DNA from 3 places in the Paenibacillus sp. FSL H8-0548 genome. Region 1 is predicted to be linked to each of the others. Evidence: riboswitches for the same ligand, from Rfam matches in the RefSeq annotation. Region 1 holds a riboswitch; each other region holds the start of a gene.

Region 1 (3,259 bases):
GCCTGCCAACGCTTGTTCTGCATGCAAGCCTCACGCAGCACCCATTCACCTATCGGAACGATGAGTCCCGTCTCCTCTGCGATCGGTATGAATTCTGTTGGCGACACCAACCCCCAATCCGGATGATTCCAGCGGAGCAGTGCCTCTACACCGACAATTTCCATCGATTCCGTATGTACACGAGGCATATAGTCGAGAAACAGCTCTCCTCTCCCGAGCGCTTTACGCAAATCATTGCTGAGCGAGAACAATTTAAATGTTTGTACACTTAATGAAGAAGAGTAACATTGAAACTGATCTCTTCCTCTCGATTTGGCAAAATAAAGGGCGGCATCTCCGTTTTTCATCAACGACTCTACGGTGCTCCCGTCGTCAGGTGATTGACAGATGCCAATACTCGCCGTTACATTCAGCTCATACCCTTCTATCACAAATTGATTTTTAATCAAATCAATGATTTTATTAGAGCTCTTGGTAATATCGCTTTGCTGCTGCAGATTAGATAGGATGATAGCAAACTCATCTCCGCCAAGCCGGAACACTTCCTGTCCGCTGCCAAGATTATTCCTCAGCCTGTCAGCGATTTGTTTGAGCAGCTCATCCCCTATCGGATGCCCCAGCGTATCATTCACATATTTGAAGCGATCCAGATCGATGAGCATTACCGCCAGTTTTTGTTTATAGTACGCATTCACGATTAGCAGCTTGTTCAACTGCTCTTCAAACCTTCGTCGATTCGGCAGCTCTGTTAAATAGTCGTGATACGCCAAAAATTGGTTTAGTTCCTCCGCTTTGCTCCGTTCTGTAATATCCAGGACAATGCCTACAATTGCTTTCTCTCCTAAATGAGAGACACGATTGTAATGCACCTCACAGTGTATAATCGTTCCGTCCTGCTTATATGCCCGATGGCAAAAATTAGGTATCGATTCCCCTTCATTGAGCTTCATGACCTGACTTAAGACTGCTTCACGATCCTTATGATAGACGATTCCCCCGACATCCATACCGATTAATGTATCGTAACCAAGCATCTTATTCAGCTGCTCATTTGTATAGACAAAGCAAGACCCTTGTGCGACAAATATGCCGACGATAGATTGCTCCAATATACTCCGATATTTGAGCTCAGCTTCTGTAAGGGATTGTTCAATCCTCTTTTTCTGCGTAATGTCCTTAGCGATACCATATATACCAATTAGCTCATTATTAATAATAATCGGTATACTGGTCACATTAAGCTCGACCGTTTGTCCGCTTTTAGTTATACCTGTCGTATCGTAATTTTGAGGTACAAGTGTTTTGACTGTTTTCTCAATATAATGAATCGCTAAATCCATACTTTCCTGTTCGATAATACGATAGAAATTACATTCGAGAACCTCGTCCTGAGTGTAGCCAAACATTTTCTCAAGTGATGAATTGCATGACATAAACTGGCCATCTAGGTTAAACGAAAAAACCGCGTCAGGATTATTTTCAAATATTGATTTATAATGCTGCAAAACTTCATTCTCCGTCTGATCCTGAACTGTACCGATAGTCATCACAATTTCATTGTCATCACCGAGAATAAACGAAGTATTTGCTACCACAAGTCTCACTTCACCGCTTGGACGAACGATGCGATACTTGCTAATATCCTCTGATTTTGATGCTTGCGATGCAAGAAGCTGCCGCGCCACACGCTCGCGATCTTCAGGATGAACAAAGTTAAATAATTGATCCTGCTTCAATATAAAATCAGAGCTCATGCCATAAATGGCGAACATTTGGTTGGACCATGACGTTTTTTCCGAAGTATGGTCATACGCCCAAAATCCTAAATTAGCTGCCTTTTGAACAATATCAAATTTAGTCATATTGTCAGTAAAATGTTTAATTTCTAGTTCCATTGTCTAATATCCCTTATCCCTTCCTAATATTGCAGATGAGGTAACTTGATGTTATAAGGAAGAGGATATTAAACGATTATCACTCAGCCTTTTGGCAACCCAGCCACCTTTGGAAACTTCCTTTAGGCCTGTTGGCTTTGCGTCATTGTCTTTCGACAACTTTGCTTTTTTCTAGGACTATTTACTTATACCAGTATTTCATAAAATGCTTATATATTCCATCATGAAATTAGCAAAACCAGTGATATTCGGTTCAATTACAATCTCGGGTCAATTTCCTTCTCTCTAGCCACCTCGAATAGGAGATTAGCAACAGCCGATTGGTAAGCTTCATTTTCCGGTGATATGTTAGAAAACGGCACTTCCAGCATGATCTGTCCCAATCGATGCTCATTTATTGATGTGCGAAGCTTCATGTTAATGCTCTTCTGCTTGATCAGCTTCTGGTACTTATGCGGAAAGCGATAATCATAACCATAAATAATGGACATATAGCTTGCATTTCGCACCTTCATATAAGGAACGGCTTCCGGGACTATTTGCTCAGGCTTAATGACAACACCCTCCATATGATTATCTATCGTGAGCGCTCGAAAGTATTGCTCTGCCTGGTCATAGCTCTCTGTATTCATCAGATCCAGCTTAATAAACGAATCATCGCTGAGGAAACGATACATCTCTGATGTGCACCAATCCGGCAATGCTTCACTTCCATCACGATATATCATTTTGAGCAGCGAAAACGGCTTATACTGAAGTTCGCCTGCTTCTGCATAGAGCTCTAGCTGCTTCTTGTACGTTACATAGGCTTCAATATGCTCGTCTAGAGGTCTATGCTTCTCCAACATCGTATGAACATGTTTATAGTTCTGATAAATGGTTAAGCCATGTTTTTCATTCAGCTCCCCTTTGCTAAGGTGGAATTGATCCCGCTCAAAGCCGCTTTCCTTATAATTATCCACAAGCTTATTGAACGCTTCATCGAAGCCATTCGCCTGCAAGAAGGCCAGCTCCGTCTTTAACGCCTGCTCAATGGGCTTGAACTGCTTGTCAATGAGACCTTCTCCGAGCGCTTGCCATGGAAGCAGCTCACCATCGAGCAGCAGCATCGCAATGTCGTTTTCCTTCATATAGCCGCCAAACCTATTCAGCAGCTTCTCGTACACTGGAGTTAGATCCAGCTTGTTAATTTCGTAGCCATTGCGGCTAACTGCGAAGCATTGGTCTAACTCGGCATGCAAATAAACATTGCATCTTGATCCCATATATTTCGGCTGCAGCACGACTTCCTTGACACCGCGGCCCCTAAAATAGTCCAGCCCTTTGCTCAGCGACTCCAGCTCGCCAGCAGCTTCATCCTTATC
Region 2 (3,259 bases), 1.7 Mb from region 1:
CCAGACTCTGCTCTGCTGATATCTGCTGCATAGCCTGCTTCGTCCCGCCCTGCTCCGCACTTCGCTTCAACTGGGCAGCTCGCTGTCCAATCACCAGCAGCTCGCATTCCCGGCTCCGCCCCATCCCAATGCACGCCGTGCAATAGGCGCAAACCCGCCCGCACGCAGCACATGCCGTGCGGTGCAGCTTCGCCTCGCCACTCCCGCAGCGCAAGCAGCTGCACTCGCGCCTGCGGCGCCTCAACCCGTCCACTCGCACGCCCGCTTCAGCGGCGACTGATCCGCCAAGGCGCACCCGCCCGAGCAGCGCAGCAAGCTGGAGCACTGCGCTCCAGCTTGCCGCGGCACCGGGTCCCCCTGCGCCAGTGAGCAGGGCGTGCGCCTCGCTGCGCAATAGCGCACGTCCCTGCAATACATCCGCGGCAAGCTCCGCCCATGCCGCGACCAGGCCCAGCGTGCTTACGCTGAGCATAGGCCCTTTCATTGCATATGTTTCTCTAGATCTGCCTTCATTTTCTCCATACCAGCTCGCTGCATTCGCTCTTTCCCTCAGCTCACTATAACTACCCGCTAAACTCGTCCTTTTCTCACTCAGTCCAATCACACCGATCCCGCTCTTTCCCTCCTTCTGCTCCCCATACCTTTCCGCTGCACTTCTCCTTTTCTCCCGCTCCCAGACCACACCTAATCGAAGCAAGCCTTCTCTATCCCACTCCGCAGTCCGTACAGGATGGATTCTCCTTTGCCACCGCCACTTCCAGCGTGCTGCCTGTCCATTTTCCGCTTCAAGCTTTGCCTCCCGAGTACAGGCAAGCAGCAGCTCAATCGCTCCTACACAATCAACAACTGCCTGCCTCTCTTTCCAAACTCCACTCCCGCTCCTCATTGCAATATCCCATAGCTCCACTGCGCGAGAGGCATCAGAAAGCGGAAGCTCCTCCAGCAGCAGCCAGCCTGAATGAGCAAGCTCACCATTTAAGCAGCCGGCCTCTTCGAAATGCCCATTCATCCAATAATGCTTATCCACCTCAGAGTTGATGGTCAGCCTAGCTTTCCATTGCTTGCGCACCTCTACGATATACACTTGAACCCTCATCCTAATTCGCCCCCGATCGCTTGTCAGTATCGAGCACACTGAGCATAACGACCAACGGCTGCATAAACGAAAAGAAACACACTCATCGACGCAGCCTGCGTTATGGAGTGTGCTTCACTCTTTGTATGAAATTACCATAATCATATACTAAAATGGCATTTTCGACAAATCTGACGGATTTTGCAAATCAATTAATACCGCATGATCCGCTTGCGAAACGATGCCCTCAGCCTGCAGCAGCCACAAAAGCTGGGTCCCCTCTATCCCCTTCATTTGTGAGCGCTTACTATCATCATTTTCTGTCATTTGTATTTGCTTTTTAGGGTGAACGTTAACCTCCCGGCCTCCTCTAGCCAAACGGTCAACCATTGCTCGCGTCTCTTCTGAGACACCATGATCAACAATGGTCAAACGCACATTTCGACCCATTCTGCGTGAAAATGAAAATAACGAACGTACGTACCACTCCAAATTTCTCTGCCGATCGTCCGCTACGAGCACATAATGCTGGCTGGAACGCTGCCTTCCACGCCAAATTCGATACGCCAGATGCACGAATAATGCAGCCAGAACATAGCAGCCAATGACTAATAATAGAAGCTCAAGCATAGCGGCCACCTCCTCTTTGTGACACTATATGCTGAGATGAGCCCACTGGTTACCCACCTGAGGGACAAGACGACAAAATGCACCAAAAGCCAAACAGCAGCCCGCTTTTACCGAATCATAATAGTCAAAATACGACAAAGAAACACCCTTGAGCAATTTACAATATATGTTATCATTTTACTATATCCTTGTAGTTGTATGATGGTGAGCATAATGATCGAGGGAGAAGGTGGACTTTACTTATCCATAACTACCAGGGAAGCGATGAAATATAATCTGCATTTGGACACTTGGATTATATGGAGCTAGTAGTGTAACCGGCCCTCTTAGAACCACACTACCTATCTAAGAGGAGAGTGCTTAATGTATTATTGGAAAAAACGGGTTTCTGTAAGTTTATCCATTTTATTAATTCTTTCATTAGCGCTTGGCTCACTGGTCATGGCGGATGCAGGAAGCAGCGGAGGCTCGGCCACAACCGACCCGATTATCGAAAATAGCTGTCAGCAATATTCAGACGACAAAATAAATGTGGAAGCAACTAACGCAAGCATCGTAGACAATGGTGACGGCACAGCAACAGCAACCTTCAAAACCAAGCTCGATTGTGTGAGAGTAAGCTTTTCCTCCTATGCGGCCCCCGAGGATTGGACTCTTGGCCCAAATGAAACTACAATTCCCTACCTCTTGCAGACGCACTTTAACGGCAAGACGATTGAATATCCGAAAGCTGGGAGCCATTCGATCACGATTAATATCCCAAAATGCCTCCCTTATCAATTAGATATCTACAGCGGCAAAGAGCTTATCACATTAGGTGTGGGTGCTCATGGCGATAAAATTTTAGGCTGGAAGCTTAAGCTTACCAACACCTGTAAAGGAAATATCACAATTAATAAATTCTTGAACCATGTAGACGGAGCACCACATGCCGGTATTACCTTCGAGCTCTGGAAAAATGACGTTTTATACACTACCGGAGCAACGGACGTCAATGGAGTTCTACAATTCAATGATCTTCCGATTGGAAACTACGTATTAAAAGAGCAAACCTTGAACGGCTTCACTACAGATCTGGCGATAACCGAGCAAATAGCAGTCACCATGGATTCCTCAAAGCTAAAAGTCGTCATCAACACCCCTAAGCTAAAATTAGAAGCCGCTTGCTCTGCCGATCCAAATCAAACAAGAAACTGGACTGTCATCAACGAGAGCGATATTGAAGTTCCTTACACATGGGATATTACAGGCTCACCTCAAACGGGTGGAGGAACTGTTGCAGGAGCAGCCTCAACTCCAATTATTTCTACCGCCGAAATAACCGATCCAATCGCTCCAAATACTTTAAATCTTCACTGGGGGAGTGATAAAACGATATCCCTTGTGAACAGTGGCGAGTTATGCCCTACGCCAACACCAACAACACCGCCAAGTCCTACACCTACAACAGAGACCTCTCCCACACCTACGATAAGCACCACACCTACAACGGAGACCTCTCCTACACCTACGACAGGCTCTACACCTACAACAGTGACTTCTCCTACACCTACG
Region 3 (3,259 bases), 1.1 Mb from region 1:
GTAGGCGGCATGGAGAAGGTATATGAGATTGGCCGCGTATATCGGAACGAGGGGATGTCTACACGTCATAACCCTGAATTTACAATGATAGAGCTGTATGAGGCCTATGCCGATTACAAGGATATTATGGCACTCACAGAAAATGTCATCGCACATATTGCACAAGAGGTGCTGGGCTCAACGAAAATCACATACCAAGGTCAAGAAATTGATCTGACTCCGCAGTGGCGTCGTGTTTCTATGGTGGAGCTTGTTAAAGAATTGACAGGCGTTGATTTTGGTGTTGAGATGAGCGATGAGGAAGCACATCGTTTAGCGAAGGAGCACAAGGTTGCTGTAGAGCCTCATATGACATTCGGTCATATTCTTAATGCATTCTTTGAGCAGTTTGGCGAGCATACCCTTATTCAGCCAACCTTTGTTACCGGTCATCCAGTTGCGATCTCTCCGCTAGCTAAGAAGAGCGAGGCAGACCCGCGGTTCACGGACCGTTTCGAGCTGTTTATCGTAGCTCGTGAGCATGCGAACGCTTTTACTGAGCTTAATGATCCGATCGACCAGCGCGAGCGTTTTGAATCACAGCTGCTTGAGCGTGAGCATGGCAATGATGAAGCGCATGAAATGGACGAGGATTTTATCCGCGCGCTAGAATACGGCATGCCGCCAACCGGCGGGCTTGGCATCGGTATTGATCGTTTGATTATGCTGCTGACAGACTCACCATCGATACGTGACGTACTGTTGTTCCCTCATATGAGAGACGAATAGTTCTTCTGACAATAAGTCTATAATCGTCGAACCGCCTGGCAATTGCTGCAGGCGGTTCTTTTTTTTGAGCTTTTGTGGCATCAAAGCTTAAAATCTAGCAAATTACTAATGTTTTATGTGAGTAGGCTATTGTTTTAATAGATTGTCATGGTAGAATATAACTATTAAAGCTTTACACGATAATGGCAAAGCTGTCGAAAGGCAGTGACGCAAAGCTAAAGGGCCTTCTGAAAGATGGCAGCCAGCTACCGAATGGACATGCTTTTTTTTTGTTTATTAAGTAGTTTACCTTTAATAAAGCTTCACACGATAATGGCAAACCTATCGAAAGGTAGGGACGCAAAGCTAAAGGGCCTTCTGAAGATGGCAGCCAGCTACCGAAGGGAGAGTTTTGAATGCGTAAACTAATGGTGTTAATTGCAGCATTTGTCCTCTTTGCATCGATTAATGTTACCACTGCAGAGGCAAGCGGAAATAGTACTGATAACTGGCTAAATAAGGACAAGCTTAGCGCTGGGATTGTTTCAGTAGAATATGCAGCGAATACAAAAGTAACAACGAAGCTGCTCATTGCTAAAGGCAAATCGAATTATACCTATAACATTACAGCGGGCAAGAAAAGTGAAAGCTTTCCATTGCAGCTTGGAAATGGTGAATATACAATATCGCTGCTCGAGAATACCACAGGTAATAAATATAAACAGCTAAAGAAAGAAACCGTAGTTTTGAACTTGAAGGATAGTAATGTTCTGTATCTGAACTCGATTCAAAATATTGATTGGACAAGCACAAGCAGCGCAGTCATTAAAGCTAAAGAATTAACGAAGAACAAAAAAACCGATGCAGATAAAGTGAAAGCTATCTACGACTACATCATAACTAACATTAAATATGATAATAAATTGGCTGAGAGCTTATCGGTCGATTACCTACCCAACATCGATCGTACGTTTAAAGCACAAAAAGACATTTGCTACGGATATGCATCATTGTTTGCTGGCATGCTCCGAAGTGTGGGAATCCCGACTAAGCTATTGATGGGCGATTCGAGCTATGTAGATGTTTATCATGCTTGGAATCAGGTTTATCTCGATGGCAAATGGGTTACTATCGATACGACTGTAGATGCTGGATACAAGAACAGCAATAAGAAGATGGATCTAATCAAGGATGCATCGAAGTATACGATCGCTAAGGAATATTAATACACACAAAGAAACGGGCTTGCGTTCATACGCAGGCCCGTTTCTTTGTGTACCGACAGGCAGCAGGATGTGCGATGTAAGGATGGAATGCTGAAGTACACGATGATGTGATATTGAGGGTATTATTGGGATGAAACATGTTGTATTCATTATTTTTAAATGTTTTATAAAAAAGACTTGCATTCACATAGGCACTCGTGATATATTATTTCTTGTCGCTGCGAGACATTAGCGGATGACACGAAAGAGAACATTGTTCTTTGAAAACTGAACAACGAGTAATAACTGCCTCGCAAATCCCTCGGGATAAGCGAAAAAGCGATAAAAAAGTAATGAGCATTTCAAACACCAAAATGGAGAGTTTGATCCTGGCTCAGGACGAACGCTGGCGGCGTGCCTAATACATGCAAGTCGAGCGGAGTTGATGAGATGCTTGCATCTCTGATACTTAGCGGCGGACGGGTGAGTAACACGTGGGTAACCTGCCTTTAAGACTGGGATAACATTCGGAAACGAATGCTAATACCGGATACGCGGCTTGATCGCATGATCGAGCCGGGAAAGATGGAGCAATCTATCACTTAAAGATGGACCCGCGGCGCATTAGCTAGTTGGTGAGGTAACGGCTCACCAAGGCGACGATGCGTAGCCGACCTGAGAGGGTGATCGGCCACACTGGGACTGAGACACGGCCCAGACTCCTACGGGAGGCAGCAGTAGGGAATCTTCCGCAATGGACGAAAGTCTGACGGAGCAACGCCGCGTGAGTGATGAAGGTTTTCGGATCGTAAAGCTCTGTTGCCAGGGAAGAACGCTTGGGATAGTAACTGCTCCCAAGGTGACGGTACCTGAGAAGAAAGCCCCGGCTAACTACGTGCCAGCAGCCGCGGTAATACGTAGGGGGCAAGCGTTGTCCGGAATTATTGGGCGTAAAGCGCGCGCAGGCGGCCTTGTAAGTCTGTTGTTTAAACTTGGGGCTCAACCCCAAGTCGCAATGGAAACTGCAAAGCTTGAGTACAGAAGAGGAAAGTGGAATTCCACGTGTAGCGGTGAAATGCGTAGAGATGTGGAGGAACACCAGTGGCGAAGGCGACTTTCTGGGCTGTAACTGACGCTGAGGCGCGAAAGCGTGGGGAGCAAACAGGATTAGATACCCTGGTAGTCCACGCCGTAAACGATGAATGCTAGGTGTTAGGGGTTTCAATACCCTTGGTGCCGAAGTTAACACATTAAGCATTCCGCCTGGGGAGTACGGTCGCAAGACTGAAACTCAAAGGAATTGACGG

What was found. A riboswitch is a leader RNA that binds a small molecule or an ion and turns the genes downstream of it on or off. The one in region 1 is predicted to bind cyclic di-GMP.
Region 2: linked by a shared signal. The riboswitch ahead of MHI37_RS28935 (SpaA isopeptide-forming pilin-related protein) and the one ahead of MHI37_RS05040 (EAL domain-containing protein) in region 1 are both predicted to bind cyclic di-GMP.
Region 3: linked by a shared signal. The riboswitch ahead of MHI37_RS00425 (transglutaminase-like domain-containing protein) and the one ahead of MHI37_RS05040 (EAL domain-containing protein) in region 1 are both predicted to bind cyclic di-GMP.

The regions. Positions count from the first base shown of each region.
Region 1 covers NZ_CP152049.1:1,215,230-1,218,488, reverse strand. Annotated here, with positions in the region: gene MHI37_RS05040 (EAL domain-containing protein) at 1-1,895, opposite strand, end outside; cyclic di-GMP riboswitch class I at 1,986-2,071, opposite strand; gene MHI37_RS05035 (metallophosphoesterase) at 2,153-3,259, opposite strand, start outside.
Region 2 covers NZ_CP152049.1:6,854,928-6,858,186, forward strand. Annotated here, with positions in the region: gene MHI37_RS28925 (helicase-related protein) at 1-1,096, opposite strand, end outside; gene MHI37_RS28930 (hypothetical protein) at 1,244-1,705, opposite strand; cyclic di-GMP riboswitch class II at 1,954-2,037, shown strand; gene MHI37_RS28935 (SpaA isopeptide-forming pilin-related protein) at 2,069-3,259, shown strand, end outside.
Region 3 covers NZ_CP152049.1:88,003-91,261, forward strand. Annotated here, with positions in the region: gene lysS (lysine--tRNA ligase) at 1-768, shown strand, start outside; cyclic di-GMP riboswitch class I at 943-1,021, shown strand; cyclic di-GMP riboswitch class I at 1,073-1,150, shown strand; gene MHI37_RS00425 (transglutaminase-like domain-containing protein) at 1,164-1,973, shown strand; rRNA gene MHI37_RS00430 (16S ribosomal RNA) at 2,324-3,259, shown strand, end outside.